Linked DNA regions of Rheinheimera salexigens. Each later gene encodes a partner of the first gene's protein in a complex. Links are inferred from orthologs where the notes say so. Each region holds a gene or a part of one and is shown in the gene's direction. Other genes may lie near its edges.

Region 1 (5,641 bases):
AAATAATAATTTGAATGTTTCTGCTACAGCCGAAAATTTATATACCTCACAACCTGGCATCAGTAAACAAGTGCGCATGTTAGAAGATGAACTTGGTATTCAAGTATTTGGCCGCAGTGGTAAGCATTTAACTCACGTTACTGCTGCTGGTAAAGAAGTGATCGAGCTTTCTAAACAAATTCTAGCTAAAGTGGAAAGCATTAAAGCCATAGCGAAAGAACATACTTTACCGGATCAAGGTAAATTAAATATTGCCACTACACATACCCAAGCTCGCTATGCTTTACCTAATGTAATTAGTGGCTTTATACAAAAATATCCTAAAGTATCGTTGCATATGCACCAGGGCTCACCACAGCAAATATCTGAAGCCGCCTCTAGAGGCGATGCCGATTTTGCCATTGCTACTGAAGCACTGCATTTATACAGCGATTTAGTGATGCTACCTTGTTACCACTGGAATCGCAGTGTCATAGTTCGTAAAGATCATCCTTTAGCTCAGTTAAAGCGCTTACTCACTATTAACGATGTAGCCACCCAGCCTATTGTCACCTACGTGTTTGGTTTTACCGGCCGCTCTGAATTAGATAAAGCTTTTGCAGCCCAAGGGCTAGAGCCACATATTGTCTTTACTGCCACCGATGCTGATGTGATTAAAACCTATGTTCGTTTAGGCTTAGGTGTGGGTGTTATCGCCTCAATGGCCATGGACGCAGAATTAGATACCGATTTAGTTGCCATTGATGCAAGCCATTTATTTGACGCTTCAACTACTAAAATAGGCTTTCGTAAAGGCGCATTTTTACGTAGTTACATGTATGAGTTTATTCAGCGCTTTGCACCGCATTTAACTAAAGAAGTAGTTGAGCAAGCTAACTTACTACGCAATCAAGATGATATTGATAAGCTGTTTGTAAACGTTACCCTGCCGGTACGCTAATTAAGGCGCCAATGGTACTAAGCCTAAGTTTGCAGTAACATCAGTTGTATACTGCAGTGTTAACGGTTGCATTTTATGATTTCGGTTGAATTAATTCTACTGGCGTTAAGCCCTGTGTTTTTGGCTTTTGTTGCTTGGGAGTGGTGGCGTTATCGGCAAGTACAGCCGGTTATGTATCGCTGGCAAGACTCGCTAGCCAACGCGGTTTTAGCGTTAATGCATCAAGGCGGCGAATTACTTGCTGTTATTGTGCTAATGCCATTATTTATCTGGTTATATCAATGGCGATTGTTTGATATAGACCTAAATGCTGGCACTATGTTGTTGGCTTTTGTACTACAAGATTTTTTGTATTACTGGTTTCATCGTGCTTCACACCAAATACGCTGGCTTTGGGCGTCACACATTGCCCATCACAGTTCGCGACAATTAAACTTCAGTACTGCCTTTCGGCAAAGCTTAACTTATCCTATATCTGGCATGTGGCTGTTTTGGACGCCCATGATCCTTATTGGTTTTACACCTAGCATTGTTTTGGCCGTGGTAGCGTTAAATTTAGCGTTTCAATTTTTTGTTCATACTCAAGCGGTAAAAAAGCTCGGTGTATTGGAATACATTTTTAATACGCCATCGCATCATCGGGTACACCATGCGTGTAACCCTCGCTATATCGATAAAAATTATGCCGGGGTATTAATTATCTGGGATCGGTTATTTGGTACTTTTACCCCAGAAAGAGCCGATGAGCCTTGTCGATATGGCCTTACTGACGATTTTGCTTCAGATAATCCCATTCGTATTACTTTTTATGAATGGCAGAATATGTGGCAAGACTGCTTAGCGGCAAAAGGTTGGCATCAGCGCCTACGCAGTATTGTCGGTAAACCTGCCACTAAATCCAAAGCTAATAAGCAAGCCCATTTATTAGAAAAACCAACCTTGGATGTTGATTAACGTCAATTTATTGCAACTTAACGCTAAAGATAACGGCTAAAAAACAGACTATAGACTAAGCTTAGATAAAGTTGAAAGTCAGGGGTAGCAGATGAATAAATTAATGTTAGTCATGGGGTGTGCATTAATAGGCGTAGTGGGTTGTAAGCCAGCAGAACAAGTGATAATTGAAAAAACGACTGAAGTGATAGAAGCCAAAGCGCCGGATTGTACACTGACCTTTGGTATTGATGCTTGGGAACCGTACCAATATATGACGGTGGATAATAAACCTACCGGTTTGGATATCGAGATAGCATCGGCGGTGTTAAATAATATGAACTGTCAGCTTGCGGTTGAGCAAGGTAGCTGGACTGAATTATTGCTTAAACTAAAAACTGGAGAAGTCGATGCGGTTCTAGGGGCATCGAAAACTGAAGATAGAAAAAGTTTCGCTTATTTTTCAGATGCCTATCGTAAAGAACGGTTTCAGCTATATGTACGCAAAGATAATATCAATTATCCTTATGAAAATATCAGTGCATTTTTAGAAGATGGTCATAAATTAGGTATTGTTAATCAATATTATTACGGTGATGACATGGCTGAACTTTATGAAAATGAAACCTTTCAACCGTTATTTGTCGGTGCCATTATTAGTGAGTTAAATATAGCCCGATTATTAGATGAAGAAATTGATGGCTTGCTTGAAGATAGCTTTGTCGGGGCGTCAATTATGCGTCGCAAAGGCTTAGATAAATATATAAAACCACATAATATTAGTTTAGAAAGTACCGATGTTTTTGTTATGTTTAGCCAAGAGTCTGTTACCGAAGAGCAAGTTGCAGCCTTTAATCGGGGCTTAACCCAACTTAAAGAAAATGGTGAGTACAATAAACTGGTTAGTAAGTATAGCCATTAGCATTGGGTAACGTTTCTTCAATATATTTGGTAACGGTTATTCAACGCTAAGTGAAAACTGCTGCTGTAATATGGCAGCAGTAAAATTTGTTTTTAAATAAAAGCCGCGCGGCAGGGTGCGAATAGGTTGGCCCTGACTACCAATTGCATCAGTTAACGCTTTACTGTTAGCGGCTTTGGGTCTTAATTGTAAGTATTTACCCGTGGCGCCTCGTATATCAGCAATGCCCCCTAAGCTAATTAACTCCATTAACTCTTCCCAATCTTGCTGTAATGCTTGTTGTTGTGCTGAATTGGGCTGCCATAAAAAGGCATTGCCAATAACACGCTCGGCCAACGGGATCTGGCGTTCAGCTAATACCGGCAACCATAAAATATGGCGTAACTTTTCACAGACCCAAGAGTTTTGCCACTCTAAACCAGTAACACCGGTTAAAGGCGCGACACAAACATAAGTGCTTTCTAATGGCTTGCCTTGTTGGTTTATCGGTAAGGTTTTTAATTCTATGCCTAAATCAGCAAAATCAACCACCGCTTGTGAGCCGCCAGTAGCGCCAAGGGCGTGTTCAATCAACTGGCCAACCCAACCCTTGTCTTTCAATAGGTTTTTAGGCACAGCTTGTTCTAGGCTGGATGCTAGCTGGCCTAATGTTAAGCCGGCAATTGCGTTACAGCGAGCCATTAAATCTTCAATTGTTTTTGGCGGAGTAGGCATAATAAGTAGAATAATTAATTTACTGACAACGCTAGCATTTTTTGCCACATTAAGCTGCTTAAAAACAACACAAAGTGACTTATCCACAGGGAGAATGATGCTGACTATTAACTTGGGTTGGTTTAGTGAGTTGATTATTAATGTATTTTTGGCTGTTTGTGCAATGTATACTTTGCAAAATATATAGTTATTAAGAGCTTTGCCGCTACTTTGCCACAGGGTTATCAACAGAAGCTGTGAAAAAGTCCACACTGGTGCCAATAAAAACTATCAAACTGTGGATAACTGTGTACAAGTTAGGCTGAAAATAGCGATTGCTCCACAGCCCAGTTTGTGAAAGAATCTTTTCATAGTAGATTTATGATCCGCCAGAGGTTTCAGTGATCGATACCGAAGGATTTCGGGCTAATGTCGGCATAGTAATATGTAACAGCCAAGGACAGGTGTTTTGGGCTAAACGATATGGTCAGCATTCTTGGCAATACCCCCAGGGTGGCATTGATGATGGCGAAACGCCTGAGCAGGCCATGTATCGTGAATTAAACGAAGAAGTTGGCTTAACACCAGCAGATGTGCAGGTTATTGCAACCACTAAACATTGGTTACGCTATAAATTGCCGAAACGTTTAATTCGTAAAGATAGTAATCCTGTGTGTATAGGCCAAAAGCAAAAATGGTTTTTGCTGCAGCTGACTTGTCATGAAGATGATGTAAACTTATTAAAAACCACCCATCCTGAGTTTGATAGCTGGCGTTGGGTTAGCTATTGGTACCCAGTACGCCAAGTGGTTGCGTTTAAGCGCGAAGTTTATCGAAAAGTCATGAAAGAGTTTGCCCCTGTTGCTTTGCCCTTTATTCGCCGCGAAGGAAAAAGAAAAAGTTAAATATTTATAGTTAACTAAAAATGAGGCTCTTATGTTAAGCCAGCTAAGACGAATTGTTCAAGATGTGGCACAAGAGCCAGTGCTTAACAATGCGCTTGCTGGCTTAGTCACCAGCATTAAACAAGCATTAGAAACTGAGTGCTGCTCGGTGTATTTAGCCGATTATGAACAACAGCATTTTATGTTAATGGCCAGCGATGGCCTTAATCCTGACGCTATTGGTCAGGTCGCTATTGGCTTTTCTGAAGGCCTTATCGGTTGGGTAGGGCAACGCGAAGAACCGATTAATTTAGCTAAAGCCCAGTTACATCCTCGATTTAAAGTTACGCCTGAAGTCAGCGAAGACCATTTCTCAGCTTTTTTAGGCTGTCCTATTATCCATCATCGTAAAGTCCTTGGTGTGTTAACCATCCAGCAAGCGGTTGATCGGATCTTCAATGAAGATGAAGAATCATTTTTAGTTACGCTAGCAGCGCAACTGGCATCAGTGTTGGCTAATGCAGAAATGCGTCAAGCAGCCAGTGAAAGTTCGGCCACCCAAATTCAAACCGGCCACTTAAAAGGCTTACCCGGCGCGCCAGGTATTGCCATGGGCCACGCTCATATTTTAGAGCCTGCTAATGATTTCAACGCTATATCAGTTAAACGCTCAGATAATCCAGACAAAGAATTAGCGCATTTTTATCGAGCAGTTAAAATTACTAAAGCAGAGTTTAATCGGTTAGCCGAGCGTATGGCAGGCCATTTACCGCCCGATGCCTTAGCTATTTTTGATGTTTATCATCAATTATTAGATGCCGCTAGCTTAGGTACAGAGATAGAGCAGCAAATAGCCGATGGCTGGTGTGCAAAAAGTGCCCTAAAACGAGTCGTAGAAAAATTTGCTCGCAAATTTGATGATATGGACGATAGCTACTTACGGGAGCGCGGTACCGATATTCGCGATCTGGGTCAACGGGTATTAAATAACTTATTAGACACTGAAAAGCGCAAAATAAAACTGCCCGACGACGTCATTCTAGTGGCCGATAATGTTACCGCAACCATGTTAGCCGAGATCCCGCGGGAAAAGCTGATGGCAATAGTGTCATTAAAAGGCTCTGTTAACTCGCACGCGGCAATTATGGCTCGGGCACTGGATATTCCAGCCGTGATGGGCGTGGACGAACTGCCTTTACGACAATGGCAAGGGCAGTACTTAATTGTTGATGGCTATCAAGGCAATGTTTTATTATCGCCCGTGGCCGC
Region 2 (5,808 bases), 2.6 Mb from region 1 along the record:
GGCTAAAACCGCAGATGAAATGCGCTTTGCCCTGGATTTAGGTATTAAATGTTTTAACGTTGAATCTAGCGCTGAGTTAGAGCAATTACAGCAAGTGGCCAGTGCAGCCAATAAAGTGGCACCGGTTTCTATTCGCGTTAATCCCGATATTGATGCCAAAACCCACCCGTATATTTCTACCGGCTTAAAAGCTAATAAATTTGGTATTGATATTTTACAGGCTGAACAAATTTATCAAACCGCAGCCAGTTATAGTCATATTGATGTTGTTGGTGTTGATTGCCATATCGGCTCGCAGCTTACTGAAGTACAACCTTTTTTAGATGCTTTAGAAAAATTACTCAAATTAATTGAGCAACTTTCTGCTAACGGTATAGTGTTGCAACATATTGATATTGGTGGTGGTTTAGGTGTTAGATATGATGATGAAACACCGCCATCTCCTGCTGATTATATTAGCCAAGTGGTAAAACGTTTAACCGACTACCCACACTTAGAATTGGTTATGGAGCCAGGTCGCGCCATAATGGCCAATGCTGGGGTGTTATTAACTAAAGTTGAATACTTAAAGCCGGGTAGTGAAAAGAATTTCGCTATTGTCGATGCTGCTATGAATGATTTAATTCGTCCTGCGCTGTACAGTGCTTGGCAAAATATTGTGCCTGTGGTGTTAAATGATTCGCTGCCAAGCACCGTTTATGATGTAGTTGGCCCCGTCTGTGAAACAGGTGACTTTTTAGGTAAAGATCGCCCTCTAGCGATTAGCCAAGGCGATTTACTTGCTGTGTGCTCTGCTGGGGCTTATGGCTTTACCATGAGCTCTAACTATAATAGTCGGCCGCGTGCTGCTGAAGTATTAATAGATGGTTCTACCATGCATTTAATCCGTGCCCGTGAGCAATGGCAAGATTTATGGCGTGGCGAACAAGTATTAATTAGTTAATTTATAAGGCGCGAATGTTACTACATTTTTCTAAAATGCATGGCTTAGGTAACGACTTTATGATGGTCGATGCGGTAAGCCAAAATGTATTTCTGACCAAAGAGCAGATTAAAGCCTTAGCTAATCGCAATACCGGCATCGGCTTTGATCAGTTACTGATGGTAGAGCCACCTTATGATCCTGAACTCGACTTTCATTACCGTATTTTTAATGCTGATGGCACTGAAGTAGAACAATGCGGTAATGGTGCTCGCTGTTTTGCTAAATTTGTACGCGCCCGTGGCTTAACTAACAAGCATAAAATTGGCGTTAGCACTCAGTCAGGTAAAATTACACTGTATATTGAAGCCGATGGCCAAGTCACTGTTAATATGGGCATTCCGCAATTAGAGCCGGCGCGAATTCCTTTTAAAGCCCAGAAACAAGAGTTAACTTATATTTTACGCGCCGAAGAACATACTTTGCTTTGTGGTGTGGTTTCGATGGGTAATCCGCATGCGGTAATAATTGTCGACGAAGTCACTACTGCTGCCGTTATCGTGCAAGGCCCTATTTTTGAACTGCATGAGCGTTTTCCTGAACGGGCGAACATTGGTTTTATGCAAGTATTGTCACCTAGCCATATTAAATTACGGGTTTGGGAACGTGGCGCAGGTGAAACTTTAGCTTGCGGTACCGGTGCTTGTGCAGCGGTGGTGATTGGCCAACTGCAAAATAAACTACAACAACAAGTGCAAGTCGACTTGCCAGGCGGTAGCTTACACATTCGCTGGAACGGCCCTGGCCATCCCGTTAAAATGACCGGCCCGGCAGAACACGTTTATGACGGACAAATAGCCTTATGACAAACCCCATAGTACAACAAGATATTATTGCCGCTGAAGTGGTTAGCGATTATTTACAAGACCATCCTGAGTTTTTTCAGCAACGGCCTCAGCTATTAGCGTCATTACGCATATCGCATCAGCAACGTGGCAGTGTGTCTTTAGTTGAGCGTCAATTAGAAATGCAACGCGAAAAAATTCAAGTGCTAGAAGATGATATAACTCGGTTAATGTCTATCGCTAGACAAAACGAGCAGTTGTTTATGGCCTTTAATCAATTGCAAGCTCAGCTATATCAAGCTCAAAGTTTGCAGCAAGCTCAAGCCGGATTACAGCAGTTTATTGATAGTATGCCGCAGGTACATGCTTACCAACTTATTCGTTTTGCCGATGAGGATATTGATAGATTCCAATTGTTATTATCTCGCCGTTTAGATGAGCAAGGCGTGTATTTAGGTCGGTTAAATAAAGAAGAACAAAAAGTGCTGTTTCCAAGCCATATTCATTCTGTCGCTTTGGTTGTTATTCGCCAAGCCAAGAAACCTTTGGCACTGTTAGCTTTTGGTAGCGAGCATGATGACCATTTTCAACCCGATATGGATCAGCTTTTTTTACAGCACTTAGGCCTAATTTTAAGCCAATTATTGCCTGGCTATGACGCGGCCTAATTCAGCAACAGATCTTAACGTCGATTGGCAACAACCCATCGATGATTTTTTGCACTATTTACAATATGAGCGTGGCTATAGTAAAAACACCTTAGCCAGCTATCACCGCCAATTACAGCAAGTCGCCATAAGTACGCTAAACAACCCAGAATATGCACAGCTAAACTGGCTAACGCTTGAACAACAACATCTCAAGCAACATATCAACAGCTTGCGTTTATCGGGCATTAAACCTCGTACTATTGCGTTAAAAGTGGCTGCGCTACGCAGCTTTTTTAATTTATTGCAGGCGCAACAATTACGTGCAGATAATCCAGCGCAATACTTAACTGTGCCCAAAGCTGCGCGGGACTTACCGAAAAATCTTGCGGTTGACCAAATTAATCATTTATTAAATTTTGATAGTAGCGATGATATTTTAGCCAGCCGTGATAAAGCCATCTTAGAGTTGTTTTATTCATCGGGCTTACGCTTAGATGAACTGGTTAATATCAACATTACCGATATTGATTGGCAACAAAAACTCATTCGAGTGCTTGGTAAGGGTAATAAACAACGTATTGTACCGGTGGGCACGGTGGCGTTAACGGCTATCCAGCATTGGTTAAGCTTGCGCCCCGCTTTTAGTCAGTTATTACCTGAACACGACAAATTAGCGTTATTTGTCAGTAAACAACAAAAGCGTATTAGCGCCAGACACGTGCGGCAACGGGTGCAACTTTGGGCTTCGCAGCAAGGCTTAAACCAGCATTTACACCCGCATATGTTACGCCACTCTTTTGCTAGTCATATGTTAGAGTCCAGTCAGGATTTACGGGCTGTGCAAGAGTTATTGGGTCATGCCAACTTAAGCACTACCCAAGTTTATACCCATCTCGATTTTACCCATTTAGCTAAAGTGTATGATAGCGCCCATCCTAGAGCGAAGAAAAAATCGTAATGCAAATTTATAAACAATTACAGCCTATACAAGCATTGTCGTTTGATTTAGACGATACGCTTTATAATAATAAACCGGTTATAGCCGCCGCTGAACAAGCAATGCTACTAGCACTAGCGCAACATCTACCTAGTAAGCTAACAACCGATAGCGATTTTTGGTGGCAACACCGCCAGCAATTAGCTCGCACTAACCCTGAAATCCGCCATGATTTAGGCCGTTGGCGCTTACTTAGCCTTGAAGCCGGTTTATTAAGCCTTAATTTACCGCAAACGGATGCCTCTGCGATTGCCAATATAGCTTATGGCGCTTTTATTCAGCAACGCACCACTATCACCGTCGATATTGAAATTCAGCAATTATTGGCAGCGCTAGCCAAGCATTATCAACTTATCGCTATTACCAATGGTAATGCCTGCATAGACAAAATGGCTATCGGCCAGTGGTTTCAATTTAGCCTGCAAGCTGGCCCTGATGGCAGAATGAAACCCTATCCTGATATGTATTTAAAAGCCGCGCAGCAATTGAACCTAGCGCCACAACAAATCTTACATATTGGTGACAGCCATCGTGCCGATGTTATCGGCGCCTTAAATGCCGGTTGCCAAACCGCTTGGCTAGATCACCATAACAGCGCGATATCGGTTTTACCGCATATTCGCTTGACCAATGTGCAAATGTTAAGCGCCCTAATACCCTAGTCGAATAAAGCTGCGCCAAGCTTTAATTGCCAAATAACTGGTTATTTATCCACTAATAAGCGCTGTTAGCTTGGCGCATCAGTTTTGGCTGCTATAATAGCGGCCATTATGCTTAGCGAGACAAACTAATGGATGTATCTTTCCTGCTAGACGGGCTTAACGACAAACAACGTGATGCAGTTGCCGCGCCGCCGCAACATATGTTGGTACTGGCCGGGGCCGGTAGTGGTAAAACTCGGGTCTTGGTGCACCGTTTAGCGTGGTTAATGCAGGTAGAGCGTGTTGCACCATTTAGTTTGCTTGCCGTTACTTTTACCAACAAAGCGTCAAAAGAAATGCGCGGCCGTATCGAGCAGACCATAGGCGTAAGCTTAAATAACTTATGGATGGGCACCTTTCATGGTTTATCCCATCGTATGCTGCGCGCCCATTATCAAGAAGCGGGCTTACCGCAAAGCTTTCAAATAATAGATACCGATGATCAATACCGCTTAGTTAGACGCCTGCTTAAAGCGTTAAATTTAGATGAAAAGCATTGGCCGGCTAAGCAAGTGCAATGGTTTATTAATGGTCGTAAAGATGAAGGCCAACGGCCTAATATGATTGATGCTGCAGGTGACTTTAGCTTACAACAGATGCTAAAAATCTATACTGCTTATCAAGAAATGTGTGATCGCTCAGGCTTAGTCGATTTTGCTGAAATTTTACTGCGTAGCTTTGAGTTACTGCAAAATAACGCTGAAGTACGCCAGCATTATCAGCAACGCTTTCGGCATATTTTAGTCGACGAATTTCAAGATACCAACGCTATTCAATATAAGTGGTTAAAGCTACTAGCCGGTACTAACGCTAAAGTGATGATCGTCGGCGATGATGACCAATCTATCTATGGTTGGCGCGGCGCCCAAGTGGAAAACATCCAAACCTTCTTAACAGATTACTCTGACGTGGAAACCATTCGCTTAGAGCAAAACTATCGCTCAACTGCCACCATTTTAAAAGCTGCGAATGCGGTTATTGCCTATAATAGCGGCCGTTTAGGTAAAGACTTATGGACCGATGGTGCTGAGGGTGAAGCAATTTCTTTGTACACTGCCTTTAATGAGTTAGATGAATCTCGATTTATTGTTAGCCGGGTGCGTGATTGGCTGAAAAAAGGTGGCACCTTATCCGATAGCGCCATTTTATATCGCAATAATGCCCAGTCTCGAGTACTAGAAGAAGCCTTAATTCAAGAAGGCTTAAACTACCGTATTTATGGTGGCTTGCGCTTCTACGAGCGCCAAGAGATAAAAGATGCTTTAGCCTATTTACGCTTAATGAATAACCGACTAGACGATGCAGCATTAGAGCGCGTGGTTAACACCCCAGCCCGTGGTATAGGTGAGACAACTTTAAATAAAGTGCGTATTCATGCCCGTACCGAACAAATCACTATGTGGCAAAGTTTGCAGCAATTAATCAGTGAAAATCAATTATCTGGACGTGCCGCTAATGCTATTAGTAGCTTTATGCAATTAATAGAACAATTAGCTGACCTAACCGCAGAATTGCCATTACACGAGCAAGCCGATCATGCGATTAAAAAATCCGGCTTATATGCCATGTATCAAGCCGAGAAAGGCGAAAAAGCTGAAACTCGAATTGAAAACTTAAATGAATTGATCACGGCTTGCCAAAACTTTGATGTTGCGAATGATGTTGAGATGACGCCCCTAGCGGCTTTTTTATC

The links. The genes of interacting proteins can lie anywhere in the genome.
Region 2: the proteins of rppH (region 1) and dapF are in contact, whole or in part, in a solved structure (PDB 5YGU), measured with the Escherichia coli proteins. The link is inferred for Rheinheimera salexigens from one-to-one orthologs.

Annotation. Positions count from the first base shown.
Region 1 is NZ_MKEK01000001.1:2,823,074-2,828,714, reverse strand. Bases 2,741-5,641 are described here. They hold rppH (RNA pyrophosphohydrolase), read left to right. Parts: upstream 2,741-3,889; coding sequence 3,890-4,393; downstream 4,394-5,641. Other genes in these bases: ptsP (phosphoenolpyruvate--protein phosphotransferase), read left to right, coding at 4,425-5,641; mutH (DNA mismatch repair endonuclease MutH), read right to left, coding at 2,832-3,557; BI198_RS12965 (substrate-binding periplasmic protein), read left to right, coding at 2,741-2,795. Outside these bases: HTH-type transcriptional regulator CysB, read left to right, coding at 1-940; BI198_RS12970 (sterol desaturase family protein), read left to right, coding at 1,016-1,894; more of BI198_RS12965, read left to right, coding at 1,986-2,740. UniProt on the Escherichia coli protein: Master regulator of 5'-end-dependent mRNA decay.
Region 2 is NZ_MKEK01000001.1:175,772-181,579, forward strand. Bases 19-2,872 are described here. They hold dapF (diaminopimelate epimerase), read left to right. Parts: upstream 19-957; coding sequence 958-1,788; downstream 1,789-2,872. Other genes in these bases: lysA (diaminopimelate decarboxylase), read left to right, coding at 19-943; BI198_RS00890 (DUF484 family protein), read left to right, coding at 1,785-2,435; xerC (tyrosine recombinase XerC), read left to right, coding at 2,422-2,872. In the rest of the region: more of lysA, read left to right, coding at 1-18; more of xerC, read left to right, coding at 2,873-3,375; BI198_RS00900 (HAD-IA family hydrolase), read left to right, coding at 3,375-4,076; uvrD (DNA helicase II), read left to right, coding at 4,205-5,808. UniProt on the Escherichia coli protein: Involved in the succinylase branch of the L-lysine biosynthesis and in the biosynthesis of the pentapeptide incorporated in the peptidoglycan moiety. Catalyzes the stereoinversion of LL-2,6-diaminopimelate (L,L-DAP) to meso-diaminopimelate (meso-DAP).